One region of the Sphingomonas sp. CFBP9019 genome, then DNA from elsewhere that is predicted to be linked to it. Evidence: riboswitches for the same ligand, from Rfam matches in the RefSeq annotation. Region 1 holds a riboswitch; each other region holds the start of a gene.

Region 1 (6,056 bases):
ACGGATGCCCGGCCGCGAGGCCGGCGAGCCGCCCCTCGATCTGGACGGCCTCGCGCTTGGCTGCGTCGAGCTCGGCGGCTGTCGGCGCAGGCTGGATATTGGCGCGCGCGTGTGCGCCGGTGCGTCCCTTGCTCTTGGTCATGGCCAACGCGATGGCCCCGGATGCCGCGCCGCGTCAATGCGGAACGGTAGCGACACGGCCCGCCGTGGCGCGCGGGACGCCCGAAGACTTGCTTTAGCGCTTCACGCGTTCCGCCATGGCAGCGTTGCCCTGCCCGGCCGCGACCGAACCTGCCGATCGTCCCGCCGCATCCTGGATCGTCCGGTCCGCACCCGCCGCCAGCAACAGGTCGACCTGTGCCCGGCGATTGAACAGCGATGCCATCATCAACGCGGTCTGCCCGGCATGATTGCGCGCGTTCACGTCGCACCCTGCCTTCAGCAGCCGTGCCGCGATCGCATCCTCGCCCTTGAACGCGACACCCATCTGCGCGCTATTGCCTTGGTCGCGATCCGGACGGCAGGCGTCGGCGCCCTTGCCGATCAGCGCGTCGACTGTAGCAAGCTGTCCGTTATACGCCGCCAGGATCAGGGGCGTGAAACCGCGCTCGTCATAGGCATTGATGTCGGCGCCGGCCTTGAGCAGCGGATCGATCATGTCCGTGCGGCCGAGCCGGGCCGCCTCGAACAGCAGCTGCTGGCGACGCTCGGGTGTTGGCAAGGTCGCGACCGAAGGAGGCGCCTGTCGCTCGGTCGCAGCGGCCTCTGGGCCAGCCGCGGCGAGCAGCGCGGCAAGATAAGTCAGCATCGTCGGTCTCGTTTCCTTGAAGTCTGCCACGGCAGGAGGCGCGCGCCATGCCGCGCCTCCTGCCCCGGGATCAGCGGGCGCCCTGGCCCGGGTTGGCGGCGCGATAGTCCGCCACCGCGCGCGACACGTTGGCGATCGGCACGTTCACCGCGGTTGCCAGGCGCGTGCCGAAGTCCTTGTCCGCCTGGTAGAAGTAGCTGACCATGATCGTCTTCGTCCGCGCCGACGTCACGACATTGAGATCACCCGCCAGGTTGGTGACCAGATCCGCCTTGTCCTGCGGCTTCAGCGCCCGGTAGAATTCGCCCGCCTGCGCGAAGTTGTTGGTCTTGGCGACTGGCTTCGCATCGACGGTCGCGTCGATGCCATAGGGCGCGGCACGGAAGCGGGCATCGGTCGACTTTGCCGCGGTCGCCGCCGGGAAATAATTCACGTCGGACGCGCGGTTGGCGTGGTCGAGCTGGCCGTCCTGGTAATTGTTGACGACGCTCGCGAGCGGACGATTGACCGGCAACTGCATCGCATTGGCGCCGATGCGATAGCGCTGCGTGTCCGAATAGGAGAACAGCCGCCCCTGCAGCATCCGGTCCGGCGACGCCTCGATCCCCGGCACGAGGTTGGCAGGCGCGAACGCCGACTGCTCGGTATAGTCGAAGAAGTTGGTCGGCACCTTGTTGAGCGTCATCTCGCCGATCTTGCGGAACGGCACGCCCAGCCATTCCTTGGTGTCGTCGAACGGATTATAGTCGAGCTTGGCAAACGCCGATGCCGACATCGTCTGCACCATCAGGTCCCAGACGGGGAAATTGCCCTTGCCGATCTCGCCATAGAGATCGTCGGTCAGGTAGTTCCAGGTCGCGGTCGCCACCTGCGCGCCGTTCAGGTTGCGCACGCCCTGGCGGCTGATCCAGCGGAACTTGGCGAACATTGTTTCGCCCTTGGCATTGACCAGCTTGAAGGCATGGACGCCGTTGCCGTCCATCGTCCGGTAGGATGCCGGCGTACCGAGGTTCGAATAGACATGCGCGAGCATATTGGTCGCCTCGGGCGTCGCCGAGAAGAAGTCGAAGAAGCGATTGGGGTCCTGCTTGTTCGTCACAGGCGAGGGCTTGAGCGCGTGGATCATGTCCGGAAACTGGATCGCGTCACGGATGAAGAAGATCGGCAGGTTGTTGCCGACCAGATCCCAATTGCCCTGATCGGTATAGAATTTGGTCGCAAAGCCGCGCGGATCCCGCATGCCCTCTGGGCTGCCCGAGGGGTGGATCACGGTCGAGAAGCGGACGAACACCGGCGTCTGCTTGCCGGGCATGAACAGCGATGCGTCGGTGATGCTCGAAATGTCCGCGGTCGCGGTGAAGACGCCGTGGGCACCGGTTCCGCGGGCATGGACGACGCGCTCGGGCACGCGCTCCCGGTCGAAGCGTGCGAGCTTCTCGATCAGCGTCGTGTCCTCGAGCAGGACGGGGCCAAGGTCACCCGCCGCCTTCGAATGGCGGTTCTCGCCGATCGGCGCACCATTGTCGCGGGTCATCTGCGGTGCGGCGACACTGGCCGAATCACCCTTGGCTTCGACCGTGCCGGCCACACCGGCCTGCGCCAGCGCGGGCTTGCCGGCGCTGGACGGTGCCGCAGCGGTCGTCATGCGGGTTTCCGCCTGCGTCTCGGCCGGCGCCACCGTCTGCGCGGCAACCGGCTGAATCATGGCACCAGCCGATGTCGCAGCCAGCAGCATCGCCGTCACGGCCTGACGGCTCTTCACGTTCTTCATCTCGATCCCTTAATCCTGCATGCCATCAGCGTGGCATCCCCGCACAGAGCGTGCGGCACCGCCGCCTCCTGATCGAGGACGCGCATCGCGCCAAACGGAGCTTCTGGATCACAGCAATCGAGCAGGACGATCGAGCCGCCATCGTGCCGCTCGCCGGACGATTGCCGAACGATCCTGACCGGGATAGACCGGCGCCGCTGACCTGTTCGATCCGAGCAGGACGGCATGATCGCGTCGGTGCCCCGGAAGGGGCTTAATAGGGAACGCGGTGAGGGTGGTTCGCCACCTGAAGCCGAGGCTGTCCCTGCAACTGTAAGCGGCGAGCGCGATGCATTTCGCTTCTTCCTGCAAAGGAAGGGGCAGCCACTGGGCCAGACGTTGCGTCATGAGGGCCTGGGAAGGCCGTGCATCGTGTGGTGACCCGTGAGCCAGGAGACCTGCCGGCGTCTGGTCGCTCTTGCCTGGCCCAGGGGGTGGCCGCGGCACGGTACTCCGTCGAGCGACGACGTGTGCGGTGGGGACCGCACGGGCATGCGTGCCGGTCGCAATCGCGTCCGGCTGGCGCGGATGTCGGCCGTTCGCGGGAGGTCCCTGCCGGGTTCGCCAGACGCCCGGGGGATTACCGTAATGCCGTTCCTATTGTCTCGCCTCGCGCTCGCGGGGGCTATTCTGTCGCCTGTCTTCGCAGCACAAATCCACGCCCAGTCCGTGCCGGATCCCGATACCAAGGACATCCTGATCGTCGGACAGCATGCCCAGGACACGCTCACCACGCCGAATGCGACCGGCAGCCGCCTGGGCCTCACGCCGCTCGAGACCCCCGCGACGCTCTCGGTCATCGATGGCGCCACGATCCGCGCGCGTGGCGACCTGTCCGTGATCGACGCGACGAGCCGCGCACCGGGCATCAGCAACGCGGGCAATCCCGGTAATGGCGGCACCGCACTCGCCGCGCGGGGGTTCAGCGGTCAGGGCTCCGTGCTCCAGCTCATCGACGGCATCAGGCTGTTCCCGGCGGCCGGCACGATCACCTTTCCGACCGATCCGTGGATGGTCGAGCGGATCGACATCCTGAGCGGCCCGGCCTCCGTGCTCTACGGCCAGGGCGCACTGGGCGGCGCGGTGAATGTCCTGATGCGCAAACCCGATACGCAGCGGACGCACGTGGAGGGCGAGATCGGCTATGGCTCGCAGGACAGCTTCCATGTCGCGGCGGGCGCAGGGGGGCCGATCACCGAGCGCCTCTCCTACCGCATCGACGGCAGCTATCGCCGGTCCGACGGCTATGTCGATCGTGGCCAGTCGCGCAGCCATGCCGTCTCGGGCACGCTTCGCTGGGCACCGACCGACACGCTCGTCGTCACCGCGCGGGACGATTATGGCGACCAGAAGCCGATGCGCTATTTCGGCACGCCGCTGATCGAAGGACGGCTCGACGACCGCATCCGGGAGCGCAACTACAACACACGTGACGGCGTCATCCGCTACCGGGACAACCGTACCAGCCTGCAGCTCGACTGGACGCCGAGCGATGCGGTCACCGTCAGCAACCAGGCCTATCGCCTCACCTCCAAACGCTCCTGGCGCAATCTCGAAACCTATTGCTGGATCGCCGCGGACGGCGTCTGCGCCAACGGCAGCGGCAACACCGGCACTCCCGGCAGCATCCTGCGCACCGACATGACCGGCATCGTCCACGACCAGACGCAGTGGGGCGATCAGGGGAGCGTGACGTTCAGGACGGACGTCGCCGATGGCGTCGGCAACGACCTTGTCATGGGCTTCGACGTCAACCTCATCAAGCTGACCTACTCCCATAATTTCGGGTCTGATCCCCAGGTTTCGGAGGTCGATCCCTTCGCGTTCGATCCCGGTCTGATCGTCGACACGCAAGGCATCGCACCGCGCTACCGCACGCGCACGACCGAATATGCGGTCTTTGCCGAGGATCGGCTTAAGCTCGGCACGCACGTCTCGATCGTTGGCGGCGTGCGCTACGAGCGCGACACGATTCGCCGCTGGTCGATCGACTATCCGGGCGGCGCCGGTACCGAGACGTTCGTGCTCGACAAGCGGCTGCACAATCTGACCTGGCGGATCGGGAGCGTCTATCAGCCGATCCCGATGGTGTCGCTCTATGCGCAATATGCCACCGGCGTGGACCCGCTGGGGACGCTGACGACCTATTCGACCGGGCAGGTGCAGTTCAGCAACGCGGTCGGCGACCAGGTCGAGGTCGGCGCCAAGGCAGTGTTCCTCGACGGTCGCGGCAACGCCACCCTCGCCGCCTACCGCATCGTCAAGAAACGCCTGCTGGCGCAGCTGACCCCGACGAGCCCGGTCGAGCAGGTAGGCCAGCGATCGGCCAGGGGTATCGAGGCCGCGGTATCGCTCGATCTGCCTTACGGTGTCGGGATCGATGCGAACGGCAGCATACTCGACGCGACGTTCGACGACTTCGTCTCCGGCGACACGCGCTTTGACGGCAATACCCCGCCGGACGTGCCCGAGACGCTCGCCAATCTCTGGCTGCGCTGGAACGCAACGCGTGCGCTCCAGGCGCGCGCCGGGCTGCGCTACGTCGGGCGCCGCTATTCGGACAACGCCAACAGCTTTCGCGTCCCCAGCTACACCATGGTCGATGCAACGCTCTCCTATGCAGTGACGCCACGGCTCGCGGTCGACATCCACGGCTACAATTTATTCGACCGAAACTATGCGATCAGCACGTACAACAACCAGCAATGGGTGCTCGGCCGTCCCCGCGCGGTCGACGTCTCGCTTCGCGTCGGCTTCTAGCGCGCCCCGCGGCCGGCAGCCCTTGGGACGGGCCGCCGGCGATGTCGCCCCCCGGGAAAACCCCGGATAGCCGGTCGCGCGCGCGCCCGCCTAAGCCGCATGGCCACCCCATGAGGAGACATTGCGCATGCCGTTTTACCGGGCTTCCGAGCTGTTTACCCTCCGTCCCGTGCCGCCCACGCTCGGCAAGCCGGCATGGATGAACCTGCGCGCCGTGCCGCGGGCACCCTGGGCGGGGGAGCCGGAGGCACTGCGCGGGCCCGGCATCTACGGCATGTTCCATGACGACCGGCTCGTCTATGTCGGCCTATATGCCGGCAAGGCCGAGCGGCCCTTTGGCGGATCGGTCCTCGAGCGCTGGGAGAAGCACGTCACCTATCAGACGCTGCGCTCGCCCTATGTCACCTTCGCCCGTCGGCATCTCAAGCATCTGCATGCGCTCGCCGCCGCAGAGCCCAACGGACCGATCGAGACGATCGTTGCGATGCTGGCACTGAACGGCGATGAAAGCCCGCTTCTCCAGCGCAAGGGCGGCAGCTGCACCTTCGCCAAGGCGCAGCTCGCAGCCGCACACTGGGATGTGTTCGGGCCGGGGAACGAGGCCACGATGCTCGATCACCTCGGCTTCACCTATCTCCAATTGCCGCGCGACCTGGCCGCGACCATGCTCCCCGAGCC
Region 2 (6,056 bases), on a different contig from region 1:
CTATCAGATGCTCGGCCGCAGCATCGCCGATCCGGACGGGCTGGAGGGTCCCGCCGGTATCGCCCCCGGGCTCGGCCTGCTCGATGTCACGACGATCCTGTCCCCCGCCAAGACGCTCGAACGCGTCGCCGGCACCGCGATCGGCGCACGGTTCGACGGCTATGAGATCCATATCGGCGAGACCAGCGGCCCCGACACCGCGCGCGCGCTCACGACCCGCGACGATGGTCGCCGCGACGGTGCGGTCAGTCCCGACGGGCTCGTCTCCGGCAGCTATGTCCACGGCCTGCTCGGCCTCGCGGATCAGCGTCGCGCCTGGCTCAGCCGGCTCGGGGTCGACGCGGTCGGCCCCGACCATGCGGCGTCGATCGACGCTGCGCTCGATGCGATTGCGGAAACGCTCGAACGCCGTCTCGATATCGACGCGCTGATCGCATTGTCGAAGCTCGCGGGGTCAGACGCGACCGGCAATGGCGAGCGCGACTAGCATCCCGGTCTCGACGAATTCGATCCCCGCGCCGTGGCAATCCCCCGATACGCCCCCGACCCGCCGGATGAGCCACCAGCCGAATAGCGCGATCAGTGCAGGGGCCCCTGCAACGGCATGCACAGGCCCCCCTAAACACCCTGTTACGCACCCCCAAAAGACCAGATCGTGCACCCTGATCTTCCCTGCCACCATCCCTCCCAGCCCGCCCTCCCGCAGAAGCGGCACCCACCGCGCCCAGCACAACGGCCCGATCCGCGCGAGCATCGGGACGAGGATCACGACTGCCCATCCCTGACTCGAAACAGCATGCAATAATACAAGCTTTGCAATGAGTTGCAGCGCGATCATCACAACGCCGAAGCTGCCGATATGCGGATCGGCCATGACCGCGATCAGCCTGTCGCGATTGCCATGCGCGGCACCCAGCCCGTCTGCCAGATCCGCCAGCCCATCCAGGTGCAAAGCCCCTGTAATCGCTACCCAAATTGCCAGCGCGGCGAGCGCACCGGTCCATGGATCGACCTGTGCGCCGACCCACCCCGCTCCCGCGACGACCACCCCGATGCACGCCCCGACGACCGGGTACCACCGAATCGCGGCGGCAAAATCCTCAGCGTCCGCAGTGACTTGCGGCATCGGCACGCGCGTCAGGAAGCCGAAGGCGACGATCAGCCGCTTCACGAAGCCGGATCCGTCTGCAGCGCCACGATTTGCGCCGTCCGGTCCGGCCAGATCCGCAAACTAATCAGCGCCGCATAAGGCAAATCGAACGCCCAGAGCTCGCGCAACCCGAACCCGCACAGTGATTTCAACGCCGCACGGATCGCCCCGCCATGTGTCACGATCAGTGAGGTTTCGGGTGTAAGTTCTTCTATCGCATCAGTAATTCTTGCGACCAGATTGCTCCACCGTTCCCCACCCGGTGGCGGTGCAGCATCCGGATCGTCCCAGAACCGCTGCAACGCCGCAGCGTCGATCTCCGCCGCAGCCAGCCCGTCCCAAGCCCCGAAATCCAGCTCCCGCCACCGCGCATCGGTCGTTGGAGCCAGCCCCCGCTCCCGCCCGATCGCATCCGCAATAGCCTGCGATCGCATGAGATCAGAACAGACGATCTGCTTGAAATACAGTGATTTTACCCGCGCCACACAGGCCGCCAAACCCTCCGCCGTAACCGGACTATCGGTCCGCCCCAGCATCCGCCCGGTCAGTTCAGGCGCGCCATGCCGCAACAGGTGAAGCAGGAACGCCCCACTCACGCCACCGACACCCCCGCCTCGGCAAACGTCGCCATCCCGTCATGCGCCGCCAACGCCGACCGGATCACTCCCACCGCAACCGCCGCCCCGCTTCCCTCCCCCAGCCGCATCCCAAGTCTCAGTAAAGGCTCGAGTTTCAGCGCTTGAAGCAATCGCTCATGCCCCGGCTCGGCCGAACAATGCCCGGCAATGCAATGCTCTGTAATGCTAGGATACGCCGCCGCGATCGGTGCGATCGCCGCCGACGAAATGAATCCGTCCAGCATCACCGGCACCCCCGCCAGCCGCGCCGCCACCACCGCGCCAGCGATCGCGACGATTTCACGCCCCCCCACCCGCCGCAACGTCTCGAACGGCGTACGCGGGAAATCAGCATGCCGCGCAATCCCCGCCTCGACGACCGCGATTTTCCGCGCGATTCCCGCCACATCAACCCCCGTCCCCGGGCCAACCCAGTCGGCGGCGGTTCCGCCGTAACTGCGCAGACACAGGGCTGCGGCCGACGTAGAATTCCCGATCCCCATCTCACCCACGACGAGTATGTCGAGCCCAGGCACGACGACGTCGGCACCGATGTTGAGTGCGGCGAGACACGCGGCTTCGTCCATCGCCGGCCCCGTCGTGAAATCCGCCGTGGGGGTTTCCAGATCGATGTCAGCGATGACGAGTTCGAGCCCGACGGCATCCGCCAGCGCATTGATCGCCGCGCCCCCACGACGGAAATTCTCGACCATCTGTGCGGTCACGGAGACCGGGAAAGCGCTCACCCCGTGCACCGCAACGCCGTGATTTCCGGCGAAAATCGCCGCCCGCGCACGCTCGAACCGCGGCCGCTCGCGCCCCTGCCAGCCCGCCATGAAGACCGCGAGGTCTTCAAGTCGGCCGAGCGATCCGGGCGGCTTGGTCAACTGTGTTTGCCGCAGCGATGCGGCCCCTCGCGCGGCTTCGTCTGCCACGGGAAGGGCCTCCAGCGCCGCCTCGAACGCCGCGACCGTCGGGAACAGCGTCACTGCGCGACATAGCCGGCGGGGGGCGTCCGGGTGATGAAATGCCCCTTGATCCCGGCCGGCCACTGCCGAAACGGCACCTGCCCCTCCGCACTCTCCGCATGCAGCACGGCATAATCGAGAATCGCGCGCGCAGCCTCTTCATCCGGGGTAAAGCGCCCCAGCACATAGCCGATCTTCGCGGGCCCGCGGACGTGGATGGTGCAGAAGTCCTGGCAGGCGAACAGGCACGGCATCGCCTGGACCGCAATCCCGGCATAGCGCGGATCACTCGCCTGGACCGCCTGCAACGCCGCGACGAGTCTCGCACCGCCCCGCATGCCCTCGGCATCGTCCTTCGCATCGGTGGACACGCGGCAGGTGCTGCAGGCGACGACGGCCGCACCGTCTTCGGCGGGAACCAGTATATTCGGCATTGAAACCCCATGACATACGCGCCCGCGGCACAGGCCACAGGCTGGTTATGTCGTCGTGCGGGTTTACCCCCGTCCGCTCGGCGCACCCTGGCCGGACGAAAGACGACTGCGACGGGCAGGTCTCCTGGCTCACGGGTCACAGCCCTTCGCGCCGCCTTCTCGGGACCGGGATCCCAATGGCATGTTGGCACGATGGCTCGCCGCTTACAGTTGCAGGGGCAGCCGGGGTTCTCCCGTTCCCTTTTCATCCCCGTCGCCGGGGAACCTGTCGCGGCCAGAGGGATAGGCCGGGCGAGCGGCCCGGGTCAATCGCCCTGCGCGCTGTCACGCGTCAGCGGTACCACGACCGGTACGCCCTCGATCGATCCGAACCACGCCCTAACGCCATAGGTCTCACGCAGCCGAACCGGCGTCAGCACCGCCGAAGGCGCACCGTCGGCGACGAGCCGGCCCGCGTCGAGCACGAGGATACGATCGCAATAGCGTGCGGCGAGGCCCAGATCATGCAGCACGGCGATCACCAGGACGCCGCGCGCGGCCTCCGCCCGCAGGATGTCCATGACCGCGATCTGATGCGCGGGATCGAGCGATGCGAGCGGCTCGTCGACGATCAGCGCCGGCGCCTCGACCGCGAGTGCCCTTGCCAGCAGGACGCGGGCCCGCTCGCCCCCCGAGATCTCGGTCGCGACACGCGCCGCAAGCGGGGTCACGTCCGCCGCCGCCATCGCACGGGCAATCGCATCACGATCCTGCTGAGAAATGCGCGACAACGGTGCGAGATGGGGCAACCGGCCCAGCGCGACGAGACGTTCGACGCTCAGCGGCCAATGAAGACTTTGACCCTGCGGCAGATACGCGACCGTCCGTGCAATCTCGCGTCGCGAGCGCTCCGCCAGCGGAACCCCGTCGAGCAGGATCTCCCCCGTAGCGGGAACCAGCCCGAGAAGCGCCTGAACCAGCGTCGATTTGCCCGCCCCATTGGGGCCGACGATCCCGATGAGCGCACCACCCTCTGCCGCGAAGCTGACATCGTCGACCACGACCCGCCCGGCACGGCGGACGCTGAGGCGGTCCGCGGAAAGGGCTACCACAGCCGCCGCTCGCGCATGAGGTGCACGAGGAACACCGGCACGCCGAGAAACGCAGTAACGACCCCTAGCTTGAGTTCGTTCGACGTCGGGATCACGCGTACCAGCACGTCCGCAAAGGTCAGCAATGCAGCACCGCCCAATGCGGAGGGGAGCAGGATCGCCGATGGCGAGCGATCGGTCATCGGCCGGACGAGATGCGGGACGATCAGGCCGATGAACCCGATCGCGCCCGATACCGCGACCGCCCCGCCGACCCCGATCGCCACCCCGACCAGCATCCGCACGCGCGTCCTTCGCAGATCGACGCCGAGCGCGCGTGCGCCATCCTCGCCGAGCGTCAGCGCGTCGAGCGCATGGCCGTCCCAGGCGACCAGCACCATGCCGATTGCGATACAGGGCAGCGCCAGCGCGACATGGCTGAACGACCGGTCTTCAAGCGACCCGAGCAACCAGGTCATGATCTCCATCGCCGCAAACGGGTTCGGGGACAGGTTGAGCGCCAGACTGACCCCCGCGACCGCCAGCGTTCCAACCGCAATCCCCGCGAGGATCAGCGACAAGGCGCTTTGCGACCCGGCCGCCAGCACGAACAGCAACCCCAGCGCCGCGAACGCCCCAGCGATCGCCACGATCGGCAGCATCGCCGGATGAAGCTCCGCCAGCCCGAAATACAGCGCGATCACCGCGCCCAGCGATGCCCCGTTCGACGCGCCCAGCACCGATGGCTCGGCCAGCGGATTGCGCAGGAACCCCTGCAGCGCAGCACCCGAAAGCCCCAGCATCGCGCCGACCGCGAGCCCGAGGATCGCGCGCGGCAGACGAAGTTCGAACAGGATCGCGCGTTCGATCGGATCGCCCTGCCCGCTGAGCGCCCGCACGACATGCGCCAGCGGGATGGCCGCACTCCCCACCGCGACCGACGTAGCGCCGGCCAGCAGCGCAAGCAGCGCGAGGCTACCGACCAATCGCGCACGCGTCACGCGTTCCATAGTGCCAGATCCCACCGCATCCTTTTCCGCCTAGCGCATAAGCGGCCGCTGCGGCAGGGCTTTGCGCATGCGCGGACGCCGTCTCCTGACCATCCTGATCATCGCTGCCGCTGGCGCATCTGCTGCGGCGGCAGCGCCTCGACCGCCGGCGCGTATCGTTTCGCTCAACCTGTGCGCTGACCAGTATCTTCTGGCGCTGGCCGACCCCGCGCAGATCGTCGCACTGACCCGGTTCGCGCGCGATCCGAACATGTCCGCTGCCGCCAACGCCGCGCGTACCATGCCCGTCAGCCGTGGCAGCGCCGAAGACGTCCTGATGCTCCGCCCCGATCTCGTGATCGCATCGCCGTTCCGACGCCAGACGGTCACGGCCGTTCTCGCCGGCCGGAACGTCGCGACGCTCGATCTGCCCCCCGCGGACAGCTATGCCGCGATCGTGACGCAAGTCCGGCAGGTCGCCGCAGCCATCGGGCACCCCGATCGCGGCGAAACGCTGATCCGCCGGATGGACACCGCGCTCGCACGATTGCCGCGCGCCCCGGGAGGTGGTCGTACGGCGGCCTATTATCAGCGTCGGGGTTTCCTGACGGGTACCGGCACGCTCGTCGACGAACTGATGCAGCGTCTCGGGCTGGCCAATCTCGCGACCCGGCTCGGCAAGCCGGCACTTTCGCAACTGTCGCTCGAACAAATGGCGCTGGCACGCCCGGACTATCTCGTCGTTGAGAGCGCCACCGACCGCGTGACCGATCAGGGCACCGAAATGCTGCATCATCCGATTCTCGACGGGATTCCCCGTCTGCGCAT
Region 3 (6,056 bases), on a different contig from region 1:
TTCTCGGCCTCGCGCTCGCCGCGACGCTCAACGCTCCTATCGCCGAACGCCCCGCGTTCGGTGTGTTCAGGATGTAAGCCGATGATCCTGCTATCGTTTCTGCTGGCCGCGGGTCAGGTCACACCGGTCCAGCCGATCGTCAAGGGCACCGGCTTGCCGCCAGTCGTGGTGACCGAGGAGGCTGGCGTCATGGTGCCGATCGACGCGATGTTCGCTGCGTTGGCCACCCGCGATGGCCAGGCACTGCTCGCACAGGTACGCCCCGAGGGGGGTGCTACGGCAGTGGAAGAAATGGCCGACGGCACGCGCATCATCCGCCGGACCGGCTGGTCCGACTTCGCCGCCCGTCTGAAGCCCGGACCGGAGCGATATGCGGAACGCCTGACGGATCCCGCCGTGGATATCGATGGCGATATCGCGATGGTATGGTCGCCCTATGTCTTCACCATCGACGGCCGGGTCGCGCATTGCGGGACCGACCATTTCGACATGGTGCGCGACGCGGGCCGGTGGAAGATCCTCAACATCACTTGGTCTAAGCGGACCACCGGATGCCCCGCGCAATGATCGAATCACTGCTCATCGCCAATCGTGGCGAGATCGCCTGCCGCATCATCCGCACAGCTCGGGCGTTGGGAATCCGCACGATCGCGGTCTATTCCGATGCCGATGCGGGCGCGCTGCATGTCAGGCACGCGGACGAGGCGGTGCATATCGGTGCGAGCCCGGCGCGCGAGAGCTATCTGGTCGGAGAGCAGATCATCGCCGCCGCGCTCGCCACCGGCGCTGAGGCTATTCATCCGGGGTACGGGTTCCTGTCCGAGAATGCGGACTTCGCGCAGGCCGTGCTTGATGCAGGGATCCTGTGGGTTGGCCCCGATCCCGACAGCATCCGCGCGATGGGGCTGAAGGATGCCGCGAAGCAGCGAATGATGGCGGCCGGGGTCCCGGTGACGCCAGGCTATCTGGGGGAAGACCAGTCGCCTGATAGGCTCCAGCGTGAGGCGGATGCCATCGGCTACCCGGTCCTGATCAAGGCCGTCGCCGGCGGCGGCGGCAAGGGTATGCGCCGCGTCGACGCGTCCGCCGACTTTGCCGACGCGCTCGCGTCGTGCCAGCGCGAAGCTTCCGCATCCTTCGGCAATACCGACGTGCTGATCGAGAAATATATCCTCTCGCCGCGGCATATCGAGGTGCAGGTGTTCGGCGACCGTCAGGGTAACGTTGTCCATCTGTTCGAACGCGACTGTTCGTTGCAGCGCCGGCATCAGAAGGTGATCGAGGAGGCCCCGGCGCCCGGCATGGATGATGCGACGCGCGCGGCGATCTGCGCGGCGGCGGTGCGCGCGGCACAGGCCGTGAACTATATTGGCGCGGGTACGATCGAGTTCATCGCCGATGCGAGCGAAGGCCTGCGCGCCGATCGGATCTGGTTCATGGAAATGAACACCCGGTTGCAGGTCGAGCATCCCGTCACCGAGGAAATCACCGGACAGGATCTGGTCGAATGGCAGCTGCGGATTGCCAGCGGTGAGGCGTTGCCGCTGCAGCAGCATGATCTTGCGATCCGCGGATGGGCGATCGAGGCGCGGCTCTATGCGGAGGATCCCGCCAAGGGTTTCCTGCCGTCGATCGGGCGGCTCGAGGCGTTCGATCTGGGTGATGCGGCGCGGGTCGATACGGGCGTCGAACAGGGGGCGGACATCTCGCCCTATTATGACCCGATGATTGCCAAGGTGATTGCCTGGGGCGACACGCGTGAAGCCGCGCGCGAGACGTTGGCGGAGGCGCTGGACAAGGCGGTCGTCTGGCCGGTCCGGTCGAATGCGGGGTTTCTCGTCCAGGCGCTCGACCATTCGGAATTTGTCGCGGGAACGCTCGATACCGGGCTGATCGCCCGCGAAGGTGCGGCGCTGATGCCCCCGGCGCAGCCCAGCGAGGAAGCGCTGATCGAGGCCGCGCGCACGCTCGTACGCGCCGAGCCGATGGCGGGCTTTCGTCTCAACGCGGCCCCTTTGAAGGCCGCGCGGTTCCTGCTCGACGACGACGCGGTGACGATCGATCTCGACGGTCGCGGCGTCCATGAACCGGTCGATGCCGCCCTCGTTTCCGATGCCGGGCAGACCTGGCAGTTGCGGCCCTGGCGTGCGTCTGGCGCGGCGATGGGGGCGGCAGCGGATGGCGCGATCTTATCACCGATGCCGGGACGGATCATCGCGGTCGACGTGGCTGTCGGGGACCGTGTCGCAAAGGGGCAGAAGCTCGTGACGCTGGAGGCGATGAAGATGGAGCATTCGCTCGTCGCGCCGTTCGACGGGACGGTTGCCGAACTGACCGCGATCGAAGGCGGGCAGGTGAGCGATGGCATGGTGCTCGCGCGTATCGAGAAGGATGACTGATGGCCGGCCGCTATTTCGACCGATGGGTAGTCGGCGACCGGATCGTCCATGAGATCCGCCGCACCGTCACGGAGACGGACAACCTCCTGTTTTCGACGATGACGCACAATCCGCAGCCGCTGCACCTCGACGCGGAGGCGGCGAAGGCGAGCGAATTCGGCCAGATCCTCGTCAACGGCACCTTCACCTTCGCGCTGATGGTCGGCCTGTCGGTGGGGGACACGACGCTCGGGACGCTCGTCGCCAATCTCGGTTACGACAAGCTCGTGCATCCAAAACCCGTCTTTATCGGCGACACGATGCGCGCCGAGACCGAGGTCGCCGAGCTCAAGCCCAGCCGGTCGCGCCCGAACGCCGGGATCGTCACATTCATGCACCAATTGATCAACCAGCGTGACGAGATCGTCTGTCAGTGCCTTCGCTCGGCGCTGCTGCTGCGGACGTCGGCATGAGGTTGCGCTCGCTGCTATTCGTGCCCGCAGACCGGCCCGAGCGTTTTGCGAAGGCCGCAGCGAGCGGGGCCGATGCCATCATCCTCGATCTGGAGGATTCGGTCTCGCTCTCCCGCAAGGCTGTTGCCCGCGAGGCGGTCCGGGCCGCGTTGCAGGACCACACCGACGTCGTGCGGATGGTCCGGATCAATCCCGTCGACTCGGGGTGGCTGGACGACGATATCGCTGCGGCGAGGGGCGCCGATGCGATCATGCTGCCCAAGGCGACCGGACCCGCGACCGTCCTCGCGCTGGTCGAGGCTTATGGCGATGACTGTCCGCCGATCCTGCCGATCGCGACCGAAGTGCCCGCCGCGATCTTCACACTGGGCGAATATGCGCGGGTCAACGGCCGGTTATGCGGCCTGACCTGGGGCGCCGAAGACCTGCCCGCGGCGATCGGCGCGGCGACCAGTCGGGAGGACGACGGGTCCTATACCGAGCCCTATAAGCTCGTACGATCGCTGCTGCTGTTCGGCGCGCATGCGGCGGACGTAGCGGCGATCGAAACGGTCTATCCAGCAATCGCGGACATTGACGGGCTGGCAGCCTATGCCGCGCGCGGCAGCCGCGACGGCTTCACCGGCATGATGGCGATCCACCCGTCGCAGGTCGCCACGATCAACGCCGCGTTCACGCCGGATGCGGCGAGCGTGGCACGTGCGCATGCCGTCGTCGCAGCGTTTGCGGCGGCTCCCGAGGCCGGCGCGCTGCAGCTTGATGGACGGATGATCGATGCGCCGCACCTGCGCCAGGCGCGGGCGATCCTCGCGAGACTCTAGGCCCATTGGCGGCAGGAATTTTCTGCGCTACCGTCGCCCCGCGAAACCGGTGAAGGCCGGGGTCGCAGATCGCGTCGGTGCCCCTCGGGGCTTCAAAGGGAATGCGGTGCGGGAGGCGAGCCTCCTCATGCCGCGGCTGTCCCTGCAACTGTAAGCGGTGAGCGCGGTGCGCATGTTCCTTCGTTATGAGGGGACGACCACTAGGCCTGAGCGTAAGCGCAGGGCCCGGGAAGGTCGCGTACCGGGCGTCGACCCGCGAGCCAGGAGACCTGCCGGCGCTCGGTCGCTCTTGCCATGGTCCAGGGGATGGCCGCGGCACGGTACTCCGTCTGAGCGACGAACCATGCGGCGGGGGCCGCTTCGGTGCGCGTGGCGGGTGCAGTTCGGCGTACACCCCAAGCGTTGCGCCGGCTGTCCGTGGCATCGGACGGCAGGCCCCGGCCGGTCGCTCGCGACGCCGGGAGTATCGTTTCATGACCAGAGTTTTCGTTTCGCTTGCGGCGCTCGCGACCGCCACGGCCTTTGCATCGCCGGGCGCGGCCGAGCCCGATCCGGTTACTGCGGCGACGGGCGAGGCGGCAGCGGGCGGCGCCGAGCTGGTGGTTACCGCATCGCGATCAGGCGACGCTGTTCCCGCCGATCAGCTCGGGGCGTCGGTGACGGTGCTCGACGCCGCTACGCTCAACCAGCGCCAGACCCGGATCGTGTCCGACGTGTTGCGCGACGTCCCTGGACTGGCGGTCAGCCGGACCGGCGCGGTCGGGGGGACGACGCAGGTCCGGATCCGTGGGTCGGAGGGCAATCACTTGCTCGTGCTGATCGACGGGATCGAAGTGTCCGATCCCTATCAGGGCGAATATGATTTCGGCACGCTGATCGCCGACGAGGCGGCACGGGTCGAGGTGCTGCGCGGCCAGCAGTCCGCGCTGTACGGGTCCGATGCGATCGGCGGCGTCGTCCAGTATCTCACGCTCAGCGGCGCGGAGGCCCCGGGTGTATCACTGCGGGCCGAAGGGGGATCGTTCGGCACATTTTCGGGCGGCGCGCGGGTCGCGGGCGTAGCGGGCAATCTCGACTACGCGCTGTCGAGTTCGACCTATCTCACCGACGGCACGCCGACCGCACGGGGCGGATCGCGCGACATCGGCGCGAAGAGCGTCGGCGCGACGGGCAAGCTCAGCTGGTCGCCCACCGACACGCTGAAGGTCACGGGCGTCGGGCGCTACAGCTATACCGATGCCGACAGCAACGACACGGCATTGAGCGGCCCGCAGTTCGGCACGATCGTCGATACGCCAGGCGCGCGCAGCACGGTCGAGGCATATTACGGGCTCGTCCGGGCCGAGTTGGCGCTGGCGGATGGCCGCTGGACGAATGCGCTCAGCGGCCAGTTTGCCGATACGACACGCCGGGCGCTGGTCGACGATGCCTTGAGCTTTGGCAACAAGGGCCGGCGGTACAAGGGATCGTTCGAAAGCGCCTTCCGGTTCGGCACCGATCGCATCCGGCATCGGCTGACCGCCGCAGTCGATGTCGAGCGTGAGGAATTTCAGACGCTTAGCGCGGCTCCTTCGGAGTTCGTCTTTACGGGACGGCGGCATACCGACAATATCGGGATCGTTGGCCAGTATGACGTCGTCGTCGACGATGCGCTCGCGATCGGCGGATCGGTGCGGCGCGACGAGAATAACCGGTTCGATGACACCACCACCTACCGCGCGCAGGCGAGCTATCGTTTTGCGACCGGAACGCGGGTGCGCGGCGCCTACGGTACCGGCGTGAAGAACCCCGGCTACTTCGATCTCTTCGGCTATTCCGACGGTCGTTACATCGGCAATCCGAACCTCAAGCCCGAAAAGTCAAAGGGGTGGGAAGCCGGGGTCGAACAGGCTTTCGGGGGGGATCGTGCGACGATCGGCGCGACCTATTTCGACAGTCGGCTGACGAACGAGATCTTTACCACCTATCCTGCCCCCGACTTCGTCGCGACGCCCGGCAACCGCAATACGCGATCGACGCAGCATGGCGTCGAGGTGTTTGCCACCGCCCAGCCGATTCCGCAGCTGCGCTTCGACCTCGCCTATACCTATCTGAAGGCGCGCGAGGACGGGGGCGTGGAGATCCGGCGCCCCAACCATATCGGCAGCGTCAACATGACTGCGTTCAGCCGCGACGAGAGCGCCTCGGCGACCCTCACCGTCCGGTATAATGGCCGGCAGCAGGACGATGCCTATACCGATCCGAGCTATGTCCCTGTCCGCGTTTCGCTCCAGGAATATGTCCTCGTCAACCTGAACGCGGCGTACAAGCTGACGCCCCGGCTATCGGTCTTCGGTCGGGTCGAAAACCTGTTCGACGAGCGGTACGAGGAGGTGTTCAGCTAT

Evidence for each region. A riboswitch is a leader RNA that binds a small molecule or an ion and turns the genes downstream of it on or off. The one in region 1 is predicted to bind cobalamin.
Region 2: linked by a shared signal. The riboswitch ahead of SOM18_RS01105 (DUF1636 domain-containing protein) and the one ahead of SOM18_RS05065 (TonB-dependent receptor) in region 1 are both predicted to bind cobalamin.
Region 3: linked by a shared signal. The riboswitch ahead of SOM18_RS01080 (TonB-dependent receptor plug domain-containing protein) and the one ahead of SOM18_RS05065 (TonB-dependent receptor) in region 1 are both predicted to bind cobalamin.

The regions. Positions count from the first base shown of each region.
Region 1 is NZ_JAXCWK010000002.1:230,468-236,523, reverse strand. It holds gene SOM18_RS05080 (hypothetical protein) at 1-142, opposite strand, end outside; gene SOM18_RS05075 (ankyrin repeat domain-containing protein) at 236-808, opposite strand; gene SOM18_RS05070 (catalase) at 879-2,579, opposite strand; cobalamin riboswitch at 2,800-3,038, shown strand; gene SOM18_RS05065 (TonB-dependent receptor) at 3,207-5,378, shown strand; gene SOM18_RS05060 (hypothetical protein) at 5,506-6,056, shown strand, end outside.
Region 2 is NZ_JAXCWK010000001.1:266,487-272,542, reverse strand. It holds gene SOM18_RS01125 (cobyric acid synthase) at 1-487, shown strand, start outside; gene cobS (adenosylcobinamide-GDP ribazoletransferase) at 455-1,171, opposite strand; gene SOM18_RS01115 (histidine phosphatase family protein) at 1,168-1,746, opposite strand; gene cobT (nicotinate-nucleotide--dimethylbenzimidazole phosphoribosyltransferase) at 1,743-2,756, opposite strand; gene SOM18_RS01105 (DUF1636 domain-containing protein) at 2,753-3,160, opposite strand; cobalamin riboswitch at 3,267-3,453, opposite strand; gene SOM18_RS01100 (ABC transporter ATP-binding protein) at 3,475-4,260, opposite strand; gene SOM18_RS01095 (FecCD family ABC transporter permease) at 4,254-5,249, opposite strand; gene SOM18_RS01090 (ABC transporter substrate-binding protein) at 5,317-6,056, shown strand, end outside.
Region 3 is NZ_JAXCWK010000001.1:259,679-265,734, forward strand. It holds gene SOM18_RS01055 (carboxyl transferase domain-containing protein) at 1-77, shown strand, start outside; gene SOM18_RS01060 (nuclear transport factor 2 family protein) at 82-567, shown strand; gene SOM18_RS01065 (acetyl/propionyl/methylcrotonyl-CoA carboxylase subunit alpha) at 564-2,399, shown strand; gene SOM18_RS01070 (MaoC family dehydratase) at 2,399-2,851, shown strand; gene SOM18_RS01075 (HpcH/HpaI aldolase/citrate lyase family protein) at 2,848-3,672, shown strand; cobalamin riboswitch at 3,731-3,963, shown strand; gene SOM18_RS01080 (TonB-dependent receptor plug domain-containing protein) at 4,146-6,056, shown strand, end outside.